Regions from separate parts of the Alkaliphilus crotonatoxidans genome, predicted to be linked through region 1. Evidence: riboswitches for the same ligand, from Rfam matches in the RefSeq annotation. Region 1 holds a riboswitch; the other holds the start of a gene.
The links. A riboswitch is a leader RNA that binds a small molecule or an ion and turns the genes downstream of it on or off. The one in region 1 is predicted to bind cyclic di-GMP.
Positions count from the first base shown of each region.

Region 2: it holds a riboswitch for cyclic di-GMP, as region 1 does, so the genes downstream of both, ACYQ1I_RS03920 (methyl-accepting chemotaxis protein) here and ACYQ1I_RS07310 (thioester domain-containing protein) in region 1, are expected to answer to the same signal.

Region 1 is NZ_BAAHXS010000004.1:985,371-992,973, reverse strand. Features, by position in the region: gene ACYQ1I_RS07315 (class D sortase) at 156-818, opposite strand; gene ACYQ1I_RS07310 (thioester domain-containing protein) at 899-3,184, opposite strand; cyclic di-GMP riboswitch class I at 3,440-3,529, opposite strand; cyclic di-GMP riboswitch class I at 3,605-3,691, opposite strand; gene murC (UDP-N-acetylmuramate--L-alanine ligase) at 3,979-5,388, shown strand; gene ACYQ1I_RS07300 (LCP family protein) at 5,553-6,551, opposite strand; gene ACYQ1I_RS07295 (transglutaminase TgpA family protein) at 6,706-7,603, opposite strand, start outside.
Region 2 is NZ_BAAHXS010000004.1:286,215-293,817, forward strand. Features, by position in the region: gene ACYQ1I_RS03905 (acyclic terpene utilization AtuA family protein) at 1-5, opposite strand, end outside; gene ACYQ1I_RS03910 (CitMHS family transporter) at 49-1,344, opposite strand; gene ACYQ1I_RS03915 (sigma-54 interaction domain-containing protein) at 1,675-3,018, opposite strand; gene ACYQ1I_RS03920 (methyl-accepting chemotaxis protein) at 3,252-5,018, opposite strand; cyclic di-GMP riboswitch class I at 5,152-5,240, opposite strand; gene ACYQ1I_RS03925 (2-oxoacid:ferredoxin oxidoreductase subunit gamma family protein) at 5,423-5,953, opposite strand; gene ACYQ1I_RS03930 (thiamine pyrophosphate-dependent enzyme) at 5,950-6,702, opposite strand; gene vorB (3-methyl-2-oxobutanoate dehydrogenase subunit VorB) at 6,705-7,603, opposite strand, start outside.

The sequences.
Region 1 (7,603 bases):
ACCATAACCTACGTTCTTACCTTAACATTTCCGTTGATTTTTTCCTTAACATTAGAATTTATACTTCTATTTATCATTTTATTGCTTTTCTTCAGGATTTTCAAGCTAAACCAATTACTACACCGATTAAAATCAAGCCATATAAGGAATTACTGCTACGTCTCTGTTTGCTTTGCATGAATGATCAACCTATGACTGGCAGTATAGAGGGGTGTACAGGTTATTAGGGTAAGCACCCGGTCTTGGTTGTTTCGATTCAATACAGAAACATCCTCGGGCAGTACAACCTTTTTCTCGTAGACTTCATACTCGTAAATGCCATTAATCGTTTCAATAAGAATCATGTCTCCGGGTTCCAGCTCATCCAATCGATTAAATAAGCGTCCAAAGGTATGGCTCCTATGGCCTGCCAAAGCCGTGTTGCCAATTTCGCCAATGGTGGTAGTTCCTTCAATTTGAGCTGCCCCCATTTTTAAATTTCGATTTGTTGCACCAGCCAGAATCGGTAGATTTAATTCTATCTTTTGAATTAGTATCCTTCCTATTGTATCAAGTGCCGACACCTCGATGGGCTTTTCCTCTTCCTGTTGGTCAGGCGGGTTTGTCGGACTTACCAGTCCCTGATCCTGCTCCATTTCATCATTAAAAATGGTTTCTAACTCATAATATGCTTCCATGGCAGCTGCTTCTAAAGTGATGTGTTCCTCAAAATCCTCCAGCAGTTTTTGCTGGCTATACCACCAATACCCCCTTTCCAACAGGGGATAAGCAGCTATGATGAGTCCCATGACAATGATTAAGGTTGACAGTTTTTTCATGGCGGCATCCTTCCTTTGGAAAAAGGGCTGGAACATAATTATCCCAGCCCTTAATTAAATTTGAATATCTTTTTATTTAATTATTTTCTTCTGAGCCTAATACCCAATGCACTGATTAAAGTTCCCAGTCCATAAAACAGATAGGGAGATCTTTCACCGGTTTTGGGCAACGCTACGGGGCCCAAGGGAATTTCTTCGTCAAGAATAATCATTTCGGGCTCTTCTTCAACTTCCTCTACTTCTTCTACCTCTATTATATCTTCTACTATTTCCACCTCTGGTACACCCTGGGGAATAGGTTCTTCTTCTATTATTTCTTCTACCTCTTCAACGGTTTCAGGTTTTGGGTTAGACCTCCTAATTGGGGTGTTGGATCTATCTCTGTTCCTATCTCTATCCCTGTCTCTATCCCGACCTGGATTGTTATTATCTGGTTCCTCTGGATCTTCTGGATCTTCTGGATCCTCTGGATCTTCAGGGTCTTCAGGATCTTCGGGATCTTCTGGATCCTCTGGATCTTCTGGATCCTCTGGGTCTTCTGGATCTTCGGGGTCTTCAGGATCTTCTGGATCTTCAGGGTCTTCGGGGTCTTCAGGATCTTCTGGGTCTTCTGGATCTTCGGGGTCTTCAGGATCTTCTGGATCTTCAGGGTCTTCGGGGTCTTCAGGATCTTCTGGATCTTCTGGGTCTTCTGGATCTTCAGGGTCTTCAGGATCTTCAGGGTCTTCAGGGTCTTCAGGATCTTCGGGGTCTTCAGGATCTTCAGGGTCTTCTGGATCCTCTGGGTCTTCTGGATCTTCTGGGTCTTCTGGATCTTCGGGATCTTCTGGGTCTTCTGGATCTTCGGGATCTTCAGGATCTTCTGGATCTTCAGGATCTTCGGGATCTTCAGGGTCTTCGGGATCTTCTGGGTCTTCTGGATCCTCAGGGTCTTCTGGATCTTCTGGGTCTTCTGGATCTTCGGGGTCTTCCGGATCTTCAGGATCCTCGGGGTCTTCGGGATCTTCTGGATCCTCGGGATCTTCTGGATCTTCTGGATCTTCAGGGTCTTCTGGATCCTCTGGGTCTTCTGGATCCTCTGGGTCTTCTGGATCCTCGGGATCTTCCGGGTCTTCTGGTTGAACCCTGGTATTATAAACATAAACGCTACCTTCCAGGGCTCCAATTGTTAATAAAATTCTTCCATCGGCGGGTGATATTTCATATATCGGTATATATTCTTCGGGTATATTAATTTCGGTTATCAAGTACTCACCCAGGGGCAGGTTTTCTATTTCCAATGAACGGCCAGCACTGACCGTATGTATTTCATTATAGCCCTGTGGCCCTGAAATATGGACGGTAAAGTCAGTCTGGTCTTCTTCTACAATTGTATTATCATGATCATAAACAACCTTATTGACTGTTATTTTTCCGGTTGGCGGCGTATATTCATAATAAAGCTTGGTCATGGCAGAAAGGGCGATTCCAGCTTCCATCCCTGTAATGCCTATTAAAGTCTGAGACTGCTTCACGCCTCCCACCGGCAGTAGAATCAAAGCGTCATAGACTTTTTGATGTCCTTTCACTTCTACTTGAAAATCGATGTCCGCTTGAAATTCCTCAGCGGGAATCGTTATTTTTACTGTTTTTATACCTTTATCAGTGTTGACGGTTTCCTCTGCTCCTGGATAAACCCCCTGCAAATCAATACTGTACTGATGATTTAACTCAATATAGCTGCCGTCGTAATTGGTTTGATCCGCCCCATAGCTAAAGGTAATTTCCACATCTTCCTCTGCATTTGGGCCAATGGCTACGTTTGTGATTCCCACATCGGCAGGGTGATCAGCGGCCGGTATACCGGGCAGTGACTTTAAATACTCATATACCCGCTTTACATTACGATTTAATAATTGAAAATAGGTAGGGCTATAATTGTTGGTCTGATTCCATATTGCATATTGTGTTGCAGTAATTGCCTGGGCCTGGGTTAAGCTGTTTACATTTCCTACAGCCTTCTTTAAATCATTCAGGCTGATATTGGGGTATGAGCCATGGGCTATGGCCCTTAGCTTGTTGGCTTTAGCTTCATTGATGCCAATGGACTCGGCATCTTCAAGCTTGATCAGCCGATAGTCAACATCCTGTCGTGCCCTGACGGTTTCGTCTGCACAGTAGACATAAATGGTTGACCCTACATACTTGCCATTACTATACTGTCTTACATGGAAAAGATAGGTGTTTGAATCTGAGCCCCTGGTACCCGTTCCATCCCAGCGGTAATATTGGCTATTTCCATAGGCTATGCTGGGCATAAACATCAAGGCCACCAGTAGGGCAATAATCAGGCTAAAGCTCCTTCTCCTGATTTTTTTTCTTACCATTCCTTCACTTCCTCCCTTTTTAATATAGTTTTATTGAAGCAAAATTGCTTTTCTAGTAACTTGTGTCCTTTAAAAGGCGAGATAAGAGCTGTGGCAAATTTGGACAGGGATAATCTATTAGCTTAAATGAGGCAGGGTACTAGGTACCAATTGAATCATTAAAACATAAATTAATTATTAAGTATGTCGCTTTATATTTTATTAGGTCTGGTATGACTAACATTCCATCAAAAACAAAAAACTGCCGCACGATTTTGCGGCAGCAGGACAATCATCGTATTGATTCATACCTTAGATTCCTAACTTTGCGTCCCAGCCTTTCGAACTGGTTTGCCCTTTACGTTTGTGCCTTAAATATTTTATTAGCTCCGTAAACTTTATAGTACAAAAATGATATAAAAAAACTGCCACAATTTAAACTGTGGCAGTCGGACGATCATCGTATATGCATACCTTAGATTCCTGACTTTGCGTCCCAATCTTTCGACTGGTTTGCCTTTTTCACCAAACATATGAAAATTATTACAAGGAAATATATTCCTATATTTTCTTATTTTAGATGGTGTAAAGAAAAAAATCAAGTATTTTTTATAAAAAAGTATATTATCTTATTCATCAGGTAAAATATCGAAGTTTTTTAGTGATTACACAATTTTTTTATGTTATGATACAATATAGCATCACATATTATTTAACTGTGTATCATGAATTTCCTGTGAAGCATCATAGAATATGCTTTTTTTGGGCAAAAATATTATTACAGCAATAATTTTTTAGATAGAGGAGTGAAGATTTTGATTTCTTTTGATCTAAACCACCAAATACAACGTATTCATTTAATTGGTATCGGTGGAATCAGTATGAGTGCAATAGCAGAAATCCTGCTTAAGCATGGCTATCATGTTTCCGGCTCAGATATTAAGGAATCTAACATAATTGAAAAGCTAAGAAGTCATGGGGCGCAGATTTTTTTAAGCCATCAGTGTGAAAATGTCAGGGACGCTGATTTAGTTGTCTATACAGCTGCCGTTAAGGCAGATAATTGTGAACGCCAGGAGGCAGAAAGGCTGGGTATTCCTCAGATTGATCGAGCCCACATGCTTGGGCTCATTATGAAGATGTATGACCGTGCCATTGCAGTTGCTGGAAGTCACGGAAAGACCACTACCACATCTTTATTATCCCTTGTGATGGAATATGCCAAGCTGGACCCTACCATCATGGTTGGTGGAGAATTGGACGAAATTGGCGGGAATATCAAAATTGGTGAAAGTCAGCATTTTATTACGGAAGCCTGCGAATATGTTGAGAGCTTTCTAAAATTCAACCCCTTTATTGGAATTATTTTGAATATTGACGAGGATCATCTGGATTTTTATAAGGATATTCACCATATTAAAGGAGCCTTTCATCGTTTTGGCCGGCTGATTCCCCAGGATGGCTATTTGGTTGTCAACGGCGATGATGACAATGTGTCTGATGTGATTCAACAGCTTACCTGCCAGGTATTTACCTATGGAATAAAAAAGGATTGTGATTTTACAGCCAGGGACATTGTTTTCCATACCAACGGCTTTCCTTCCTTTGAAGTATATTTTTCAGGCAAATCCCTTGGCAGATTTCAATTGAGTATTCCCGGTGTCCATAATATCTACAATGCCCTGGCTTCCATTGCCACAGCTTATATCCTGGGAATTCCCGCTGAAGAAATTGTCAAATACATTAAAATCTATAAGGGGATTCACCGTCGCTTTGATCTTCTCGGTGAAGTGAAGGGTGCCAAAATCATAGATGACTATGCCCATCACCCCGCTGAAATTAGAGCAACCCTGGAGGCCGCTAAAAAATACCCCCATGGTGAAATCTGGTGTATTTTTCAGCCCCATACCTATACCCGAACCCTGGCATTGCTGGAGGACTTTTCAAGGTCCTTTCATGATGCAGATCATGTGATCATTACCGATATATATGCCGCCCGTGAAAAGGATAACGGTGAAATTCACAGCAGCCGCTTGGCTGAATTAATTAAGGATCATGATGATGTACAATATTTAAAGGATTTTGATGGAATTACAGACTATTTATTACAGAAGGTTCAGCCTACTGACCTGGTCATTACCATGGGAGCCGGAGATGTCTATAAAATTGGTGAAATGCTGATTGAAAAGGGAAAGTATTTAGTGCAAAATAAAAAGATCATCTAGTCATTCGATCGGAAACAATTTAATTAATTATATTATTTAATAATATTTTTTAACTGTACCTGTTTAGTCCAAGCAAAGGAGGGTAATTTTAGAATACATAAACCCCCACTCCCCTATCCATTTATAAAGAAGGAGCAGAACTCCCCCAGTTCTGCTCCTTCATTTTATTCTTCAATTGACTCATCAGTTGACCCATCAACTACAGGCTGGCCGCCATAGACTTCTATTAGCTGATTTCGAATGCCCGGATAATCGGGGAAATAATATGATACTTTGTTTTGGTATCGATCTTCCCCAGCAAGTACTCTCATTTCCACATTTTCCATGTTCATTCCCACAGCCGAGGTGGCCAATGAAAGTACCTCTTGTAATTGCATATCGGTTCTGACATGCTTAAAGGCAGCGGTGGCCACTGAAGGCAGCCTTAGGCTCAGGGCCTTTTTAAAGGCTGACTTGATAAACTCCTGCTGGGCTTTAATTCTTCCCAGGTCGCCGTCTGCATAGGACATACCGCCGCTTCCCGGTGTCGATTTACGGAATCTAAGGAACTTAACCCCGTCGGCTCCCTTTAAAATATGGTCTCCCGCCTCGAAATAAATTCTAAGGGGTGGATCATCATAGGGGTCATAGTAGTCCATTTTCTTAGGAATATGAACCGGAACGCCTCCAAGGGAATCAATAATGGCCTCAGCCCCTTTATAGGTTACAGATACATAATAGTCAATGGGAATATCATACAAAATATCACTGACAACGGTCTTGACACCAGCTGCACCATGATCCCCATAGACAGAATTGATTTTACGCTTATCCAGCCGATCATAGCCCTTACGATGATAATAGGTATCTCGAGGGATGGAAATAATATCGATCTTTTTGTCATTTGGCTCAAAGGAGACAAACATCAGAGTATCGCTCCTGGGGCCCTCCAGCCCCATCAATACAAAATTGATTCGATCACTGTTATATACCAGTTCCTCCAATTCATCCCGATCTACATCATCTACCAGGTTTTCCTGATTGGGATCAACCACGGCCTCTATAATTTCATCTGAATTGGGATGATCATCCCGCATAAAATGATTGAAAGACCATACAAGGCTGGTGAAAATCACCACAAAACATAAAAAGGCAATGCCGAATATTTTAAAAAAGGTTTTCATCCTGTTCACTTCCCCGTTTGGTTTCATAACTAAGCATCATATAGCACTATCATTATCCTTAATTCATTTTATTTTTTAAACATCTTTTCTATTTTAACAAAAAAGTATAAAAAAAGCTATAGAAAAGGTGAATTTGCAAGGATCTTTATAGAAATTATTTCCTTAATTTATTATACTGAATCATTTTTCCCTTGATGTACTTTACAAAAATGTATTTTAAAGTTCCTAAATGCTGTCTTAGTTTTCCGTCTATCAGCTTAAAATATCTTGTAGTTCGCTGGACGTCCAATAACGAGCTCTCTTTGGAACTGTATTTAGCATTCATAAATATTTCTGTTATTTCTTTAAAATCATAATGTGAATCGTAAACAATTCGCTGAAGCCGTTGAGCATATTCCCTAGGGGTTTCTCCAACTTGAATAGGAGAATAGATTTTTCCAATCATTTGTACAATATGATCATACAAGTAAATTATTTTTTGGTTGCTGCTCCCCTGATCCAACGATCTTAGATAATAGATCAGCTTCAATTTGCTGTAGAGAATTCTTAGGGGTAGCATCCCCAAAAGACTGATGGGCAAAAACCGCTTCAAAATCCTCTTTAGAAAAACCCAAAGACTCGTCAGGGAGCTTTCTAGGGTGGGAATGGGCAGATCCTCCAAATTGCGATCCACTTCCCCCTGGGGCTCTTGAACTGGCTGAATTTCGCTATCCCTTAGGGCCCTTTCCAGTAAAGCCTCCATCTCATCAAATTCCGCTGCTGTATTTTCTGTAGATTCTTCTCTGTTTAATGGGGCCTCCTGCAGCACAGGCTCATCATAGGCAGGGGTTGCCTCGAAGATCATCCAACCCTCTGACCCCATGTAGGCCTCGACCCATGCATGGGCATCCTTTTGTCTGATCTCATAAATCCCTTCTTCATTGGCCTCCGGCATACGATATCCTTCGACGTATCGGGCCGGTATCCCCTGGGTTCTTAGCAATACTGCCATGGCTGTGGCAAAATAGGTACAATATCCCTGCTTCTCTTCAAAGAGAAAATATGAAACAAAT
Region 2 (7,603 bases), 700 kb from region 1:
TTCATGTATAATTCCTCCAATCAGTTTTCTGGTACTAAACTCCTTTATTTATATTTCTATTACGCCCATGACAAGGGCAATAATCAGCATTACCATGGTGGTGGCAAAGGCATAGGGAATGGTTTTCTTTTGATGTTCCCCCAGGTCAACTCCGGTTAACCCCGTTAGCAGGAAGGTAGCTCCGGTTAAAGGGCTTACTGGAAAGCCAGTGGTCATTTGCCCCAAAATTGCTGCCCTGCCTACACTTAAGCCGGAAATTCCAAATTCCTTTGCTGCCTGGGAAAGTACCGGCATCACACCAAAATAAAAGGAATCTGGGTCAAATAGTAGGCTGGCCGGCATGGAAAAGATTCCAGTGATCAATGGGATAAACCTACCCATGGATGTTGGAATAATTGATACGGTAAAGGCCGCCATTTCTTTAATAATGCCAGAGCCCTGCATGATTCCAATGAAGGCCCCTGCTGCAAAGAGAATACTGGCCATCATAAGGGCGGCCTTGGCATGGGCATCAATTCGTTTTCTTTGATCCTCTACCCTTGGATAGTTGACAATCAGCGAGAATGAGAAGGCCAGCATAAATATGACTGTTGCCGGCAGCTTATCCATAATGAGTACAGCGATGGCCGCTATAATGGTGAGAATGTTGACAATGAACAGCTTAGGCCTTGCCAAGGCTAATTTTTCTTCGTCGATCTTACGATCGATTTGAATATTTTTATTGTTGTTAATGCTTAACCTTGATTTTTCCTGTTTACCCAGTAGAAATGCCACAAAGAGGACAAATATAATCCCGGCCAAAACAGGAATTAAAAGTGGATTAAATAATTCAACCACTGGTATTTCCAAAGCCGTTGATGCCCTAAGGGTTGGGCCTCCCCAGGGAACGACATTCATGGTTCCCGCTGCCAGGGCCACCACTGTAGCTAGGGTTGTTCGTCTCATACCCAGGGCATCGTAAAGGGGCAGCATGGCTGGAATCGTTACCAAAAAGGTAACTGCCCCAGAGCCGTCAAGATGGATCAGCATAGCTAATATGGCTGTACCGATGGCTATTTTTATTGGATCTTGGCCTACTATCTTTAATATTTTATTGATAATAGGTTCAAAGGTACCGGCATCGGTTAAGATACCAAAGAATAGGATCGCAAAGATAAACATGGTACCTGTTGGTGCAATGGATTTGATTCCGTCAATGATAAAGGTGCCCACTTCGGTTCCAAAGCCAGCAACAAAGGCAGCAATGGTTGGCACAACTACCAATGCTACAACCGGCGAAGCCTTTTTGGTCATAATCAGTGCTAAAAGAATGACAATAGTTAAAAAGCCAAGTAATGCAAGCATTCAAAATCCCTCCTATATTTTTTATTAGTCAATTTCGCTATGTTGCAACTGTTGTGCCAAAGGTCCTGATTTGTTAAAAATTTATTTTTCTTAATTCTTTTTTGCTGAAGTTGCAATGTCCTAAGCCTTTTCTTTCTTTGTCTTACGTTTTAATGATGGGCATTTTAAAAACAAGGGAGAGTAAAAATTTCTACATATTTAGAAATTTTTACTCTCCCTTGTTTTTATTTTTATAGAATGGCAGCTTTATCTACTGGAATATCTTCTTCCATATCAGTTTCTAAAATATTAGAATTAAAAGTTAAAATTTCTAAAATCTTAGAAAAACCATTATTCCTTTAGCTTATTGTACAGGGTTGCGAGGGAGATCCCCAGGGCCTGTGCCGCCTGTTTCTTCCCTTCTACTGTATTTCCATAGATGATCAGGGCTTTATTAATTTCCTGAAGCTCGGCCTGCCGGATCGCTTCATCCAATGATTTTAATTTAATAATATTCTTTTTGATGCCTTCTTTTTGTATGGCTTTGGGAAGATGATCAGCTTGTATTACCTCATCCTCCGCCATATTAATGGCAAATTCAATGGAATTTTTTAATTCTCTGATGTTACCGGGCCAATTATAATGATAAAGCATTGTCATGGCGTCCTGGGAAAGAGTTAAGCTCCTGTTGGTTTTACTGAGGAAATCTTTTAAAAAGCCTTCGGCCAGGGGCAAAATATCCTCTGGTCTTTCCCTTAAGGGTAAAATCGATATTGGCACCACTGCAATTCGATAAAACAGATCCTTTCTGAAGCTGCTTTCTTCAACCATCTTTTCCAGGGGTTTATTCGTGGCGCAAAGGAGCCTAATGTCAATGGAAATCTCGCTTAATCCCCCTAGACGGCGAATGGTTTTTTCTTGAAGGCTTCTTAGCAGCTTTGCCTGGAGTCCATAATTTATTTCTGAAATTTCATCCAGAAACAGGGTTCCTCCATTGGCAACCTCAAAAAGTCCAATCTTTCCTCCTTTTTTAGCCCCTGTAAAGGCCCCCTCTTCATAGCCGAATAGCTCACTTTCCAGCAGGTTACTTTCAAAGGAAGCACAGTTTACGGCAATAAAGGGCCCATTTTGTCGATCACTGGCTCCATGAATTGCATTGGCATAAAGCTCCTTTCCCGTACCACTTTCACCGGTTATTAGTACGTTGGAGTTGCTTAGGGCAATTTTCTTGGCTAATCTTTTTGTTTCAAGGGATTTAGGGTCTATACTAATTATATCTTCAAAGTCATACTTTGCCTTACCCATACGCTTTACATGCTTTTCCAATGTCTTAATCATCATATTGGATCGGTTTAATTCCTGGGACAGCTTATATACGTCATTTATTTCATTTAAGATTGAGATACCACCAATAATTTGATTGTTCTCTATAATTGGTACCATATTTACAATATATTCCGAATTACCTTCCCTCCGTGGTTTTCTTAAGATTTGATGGCCAGTTTTAATTACCTTGGGCAGTTGGGCACCGGGCCTGACTTCTGACAAGGGCCTGCCTATAATTTCTTCGGGCAGTACCCTCGTGATCCGAGTATAGGATGGATTGATATACCTGACAATACATGCCTGGTCTGCTATCAGCACACCAGCATAGAGGGAATCAAAAATGCTTTTTTCTAAACTGTTGATTTTCATATTGATCACTTCCTTCTCTTAGCCAAGGCCTAATTTCATCATTAATTGTATTATATACCAAATTAAAACTTAATAGCGTATATTTGAACAATGAACTTTGCTAATTGAATGATATTAGCAATGATGCTTTTTGTAATATGGCTGATTAATTGGATTAAAAATAGTAATAGGTATGCAAAAAAGGCACGACAGGTAATTTACCCTGCGTGCCTTTCAAATCTTAATGAATTTTCCTAAAGCTTGAATTGCTCGATTACATCCTCCAGTTCTATCGACAAGGATTTCAGCTGCTGCGCATGGTGAGAAACCTCTTCCACCGCCGCCAGCTGCTCTTCTGATGAGGCCGAAACCTCTTCCGTTGCTGCTGAAGTCTGCTGGGTTGATGCTGATATCTCTTGCATGATCACCACAATATCATCCTTCATTTGCTTCATGGTATTACTTTCACGATTAATTTCGTTAACCACCATGATCAGCTCCTCAATCGCATTGGATATTTCTTCAAAGACATTTCTGGTTTCGTCCACTGCATTGTTTTGCTCCCTTGAGGCTGCCCTTACCAATTCCATGGTTTTCACAGAGGAATTGGAATATTGATCGATTTCTTCTATAATACTGTTAATTTCGCTGACAGCATTGGCAGACTGCTCTGCCAGCTTCCTGATTTCCTCAGCCACCACAGCAAAGCCTTTACCTGCCTCACCAGCCCTGGCGGCCTCAATAGAGGCATTGAGTGCCAGTAAATTTGTCTGCTGGGAAATTTGAGTGATGGTATCTGTAATGACATGTATTTTACCGGTACTGTCATTTACCTTAAGGATTGCCTCGTTGATTTCTTCGGTCGCACGATTGCTGTCATCCTTCTTATGAATTAAGGTAGATACCTTTTCTAATCCCTTAGTACTGTAGCTTCCCGTTTCGGTTACTACATCATTCATATGGACAGCAGCATTATTGACATTTTCTATACTTGCAGATAATTGGTCCATTTTACTTACGGCATTTTCTGTACCCCTGGCTTCTTCTCCAACAGCCTGGGCAACCTCTTGAATGGTATAAGACACTTCATTAATGGCCCTGGAGGTTTCCTCCGTAATGGTGGCCAGGGAATCAGAAAATTTCATTACCGTAGAGGATGAATCTCTGGCAGTAGATATGAGCTTCTTCATATTGTCAAGCATTTCGTTGAAGGATTCGGCCAGTCTTCCTGTTTCATCGTTATTTTTCACTACAAGGGGTTCTATGATTAAATTGCCCTGGGCTACTTCCCCTAAGCCCTTGCTTATTTTATGGATTGGGTCAGTTAGATGCTTGGCAAATAAAATAATAGCAATGACTCCCAGTAAAATGGCCCCCACAATGATCAGTAATATTGCCTTAAGAATTGCATTGGAGCCCTGGTTATAATCACTCATATAGGAGCCGGCCGATACAATCCAGCCCCAGTGCGGATCCTGCTCCTGATATGAAATTTTTTCTCCTATTTGCTCCGAATCCGGTAAGGTCCAGGCATAGTACACGTATCCGCCGCCATTCCGGGCAATTTTAATTTGCTCTTGAACCAGCTTAAAGCCATTTCCACTTTTATCTTCAGCCTCCCAAACATTATCTCCCTCCAGTGTGGGATGGGCTACCTCCAAGCCATGTTCATCATAAATAATAAAGTAGCCATTTTGGCCCAAATCAATATTGCGATTAATCGGTCTTTTTCCTTCTGAATTCATAGGGCCTAACAGATAGGTTTTTACCTGTTCCTGGGCTGTCTCCAGGTCTATCAAGCCCAGCTTTACCTGTTCAGCCTTGGCATCGATCAGCTGCATAGCCTGTACGACACTGTTTTTAAGTATTACTTCCCCTTTTTTGTTAAGCTCGCTCTTTGCGATACCATAGCTGATCAAACCGGCGGCCAAAAGCGGTATTACCAAAAGAAGACACGACATGGTAATTAATTTGGTCTTTAAAGAACTTCGAATGCCTTTTTTCTGAATTTGTTTTTTCATTTTATACCTCCTCCTAGCTTTTATTTTATTAAAGGCAGACTTTTGCCCATTGTTTCCTTAAAGTAAATAAAAAAAGCAACCAATGCAGTTGCCTAATTTTCCCATTAAAGATATAGGTTAATCCTTAAAATATTTCGGCAATCTGGCAATCATAGATACAGCTGTACCCTTAGACCCATGACTTTGCGTCCTTTTCTTTCAAAAAGTTTGCTATTATCGATATTAAAAATGTTATATTCAATCATGACCTTCATTGTTGTTAAACTATAAATATGTTTTATTATAACAGTTAATACTAAACTTTACTACAATTTTTAAGCCCCTTTGACAACTTTCCTGATTACATGACAAAAAGCCCCGTCAGTCTACCGGGGCTTTTAATAATATTAAACAGCTTCAATATTCTATTGATACGAATAGCCTTTATTAATAGCCGTCAAATTGATTTCTAAAAGCTCTGGTCGCTTCTGGGTTAATTTTTTCATTGCCTTTTCTATCTTTTTAAAATCAATCAGCTTCAGGTTTGGTAAAAGGGCCCCCAGACAAACCATGTTGGCGATACTACTGTTCCCAATCTCATTAGCCAACTCTGTGGCAGGAATTTGAATAATTTTTATATCATCCCTTGTATGATCAATTTCAACGAGGGATGAATTTACTACCAGTACGCCTCCCGGCTTAATTCGTGACACAAATTTATCGTAGGCCGGCTTATTTAAGACAATACCGCAATCAGCATAGTCTATAACCGGAGAGTAAATTTCTTCATCAGATAATATTACTGAACAGTTGGCGGTTCCACCCCTCATTTCCGGGCCATAGGAGGGAATCCAGCAAAGTTTAAGATCTGACCCCATTCCTCCGTAGGCCAGGACCTTTCCCAGAAACATAACTCCTTGCCCACCAAAGCCAGCAAGTATTATTTTATCCATCATAGTTTATTCACCTCCTCGGTTGCTTTAAGCTCACCCATCTGATAAATCGGCATCATATTTTCCCGCAGCCATCTTAGGCTTTCAACAGGGCTCAATCCCCAGTTGGTAGGGCAGGTAGACAGGACACTGACCATGGCAAAGCCTAATCCGGCCTGTTGAACCTGGAAGGCCTTTTTGATAGCCTTTTTAGCCTGATTGATATTTTTGGGAGAATCCACTGAAACAGAGGCCACATAGACTGCACCCTGAAGATTTGCAATTAATTTTGGAAAATCCATAGGCACCCCTTCATGAACGGCATTTCTTCCATAGGGGCTTGTGGTGGTCTTCATCCCCTCCAGGGTTGTGGGGGCCATTTGACCTCCTGTCATACCATAAATACCATTATTTACCATAATCGAGGTGATTTTTTCTCCTCTGGCTGCGGCATGGATCGCATGCTGGGTTCCAATGGCGGCAATATCACCGTCTCCCTGATAGGTAAAGACCATCTTCTCTGGAAGGGCTCTTTTTATTCCTGTCCCCACAGCCTGGGCCCTACCATGGGCAGCCCCTACAAAGTCACAGCTGAAGAAATCCTGACAAAAACCTGCACAACCAACAGGGGAAACCCCAATGGTATCTTCAATAATATCCAGTTCCTCTAATACTTCGGCAATTAACCTCATGATGATTCCATGGGTACAGCCCGGGCAGAAGGAGAAAGGAACATCGGTCAGCCCTTTTGTTCTGCTGAATACTTTTTCCATCATTACACCTCCTCAGCCAAGCCAAATGTGGCTTCTACATAGTCTAGTATTTCATGCTCCGTAGGAAGCATGCCTCCTTGCCTGCGATACAGGTGTACTGGTACTTTGCATTCCACCGCCAGTTTAACATCCTCGATCATCTGGCCTGTATTAAGCTCTACGGTAACAATTCCCTTAATTTTTTCCTTATAGGGGGCAAAGGCCTTTTCAGGATAGGGCCACAGGGTGATGGGCCGAATTAATCCCAGCTTGATCCCCTTTTTTCGGGCATTCAATACAGTACTTTTACATATTCTGGCCGTTGTACCATAGCTGACCAATAGGTAGTCTGCATCGTCTGTATTGAATTCCTCCCAACGCTGCTCCTTTTCCTGTATATTTTTATATTTTGCTTCCCATTTTAAGTTATTGGCTTCTCCGATCTCATTGGTCAAGGAGTAGCTAGCTAATATACGTTTTTTCCTGCCTTTACAGCCATCTACCACCCAGCTTCGATCATATTCCATTGCTTTTGGCTTTTCCTTTAATAGCACCGGCTCCATGGTTTGCCCTAAAAACCCGTCGGTAAGCAGCAATACCGGGTTGCGATGCTGGTCGGCCAAGTCAAAGGCATCCATAGTAAAATCATAAAGCTCCTGGGCATTGGAAGGGGCCAATACGATTAAGCGATAATCTCCGTGACCACCTCCCTTGGTAGATTGAAAATAATCGGACTGGGCCGGACCCAAGCCTCCAAGCCCTGGCCCACATCGGTTTACATTGACAATCACCATGGGCAGTCCCACTGCCGCACTATAGGAGATCCCTTCTTGCTTTAAGCTGACTCCTGGGCTTGAAGAGGCTGTCATTACCCGGGTACCGGTACAGGCGGCCCCATAGCACATATTAATGGCTCCAATTT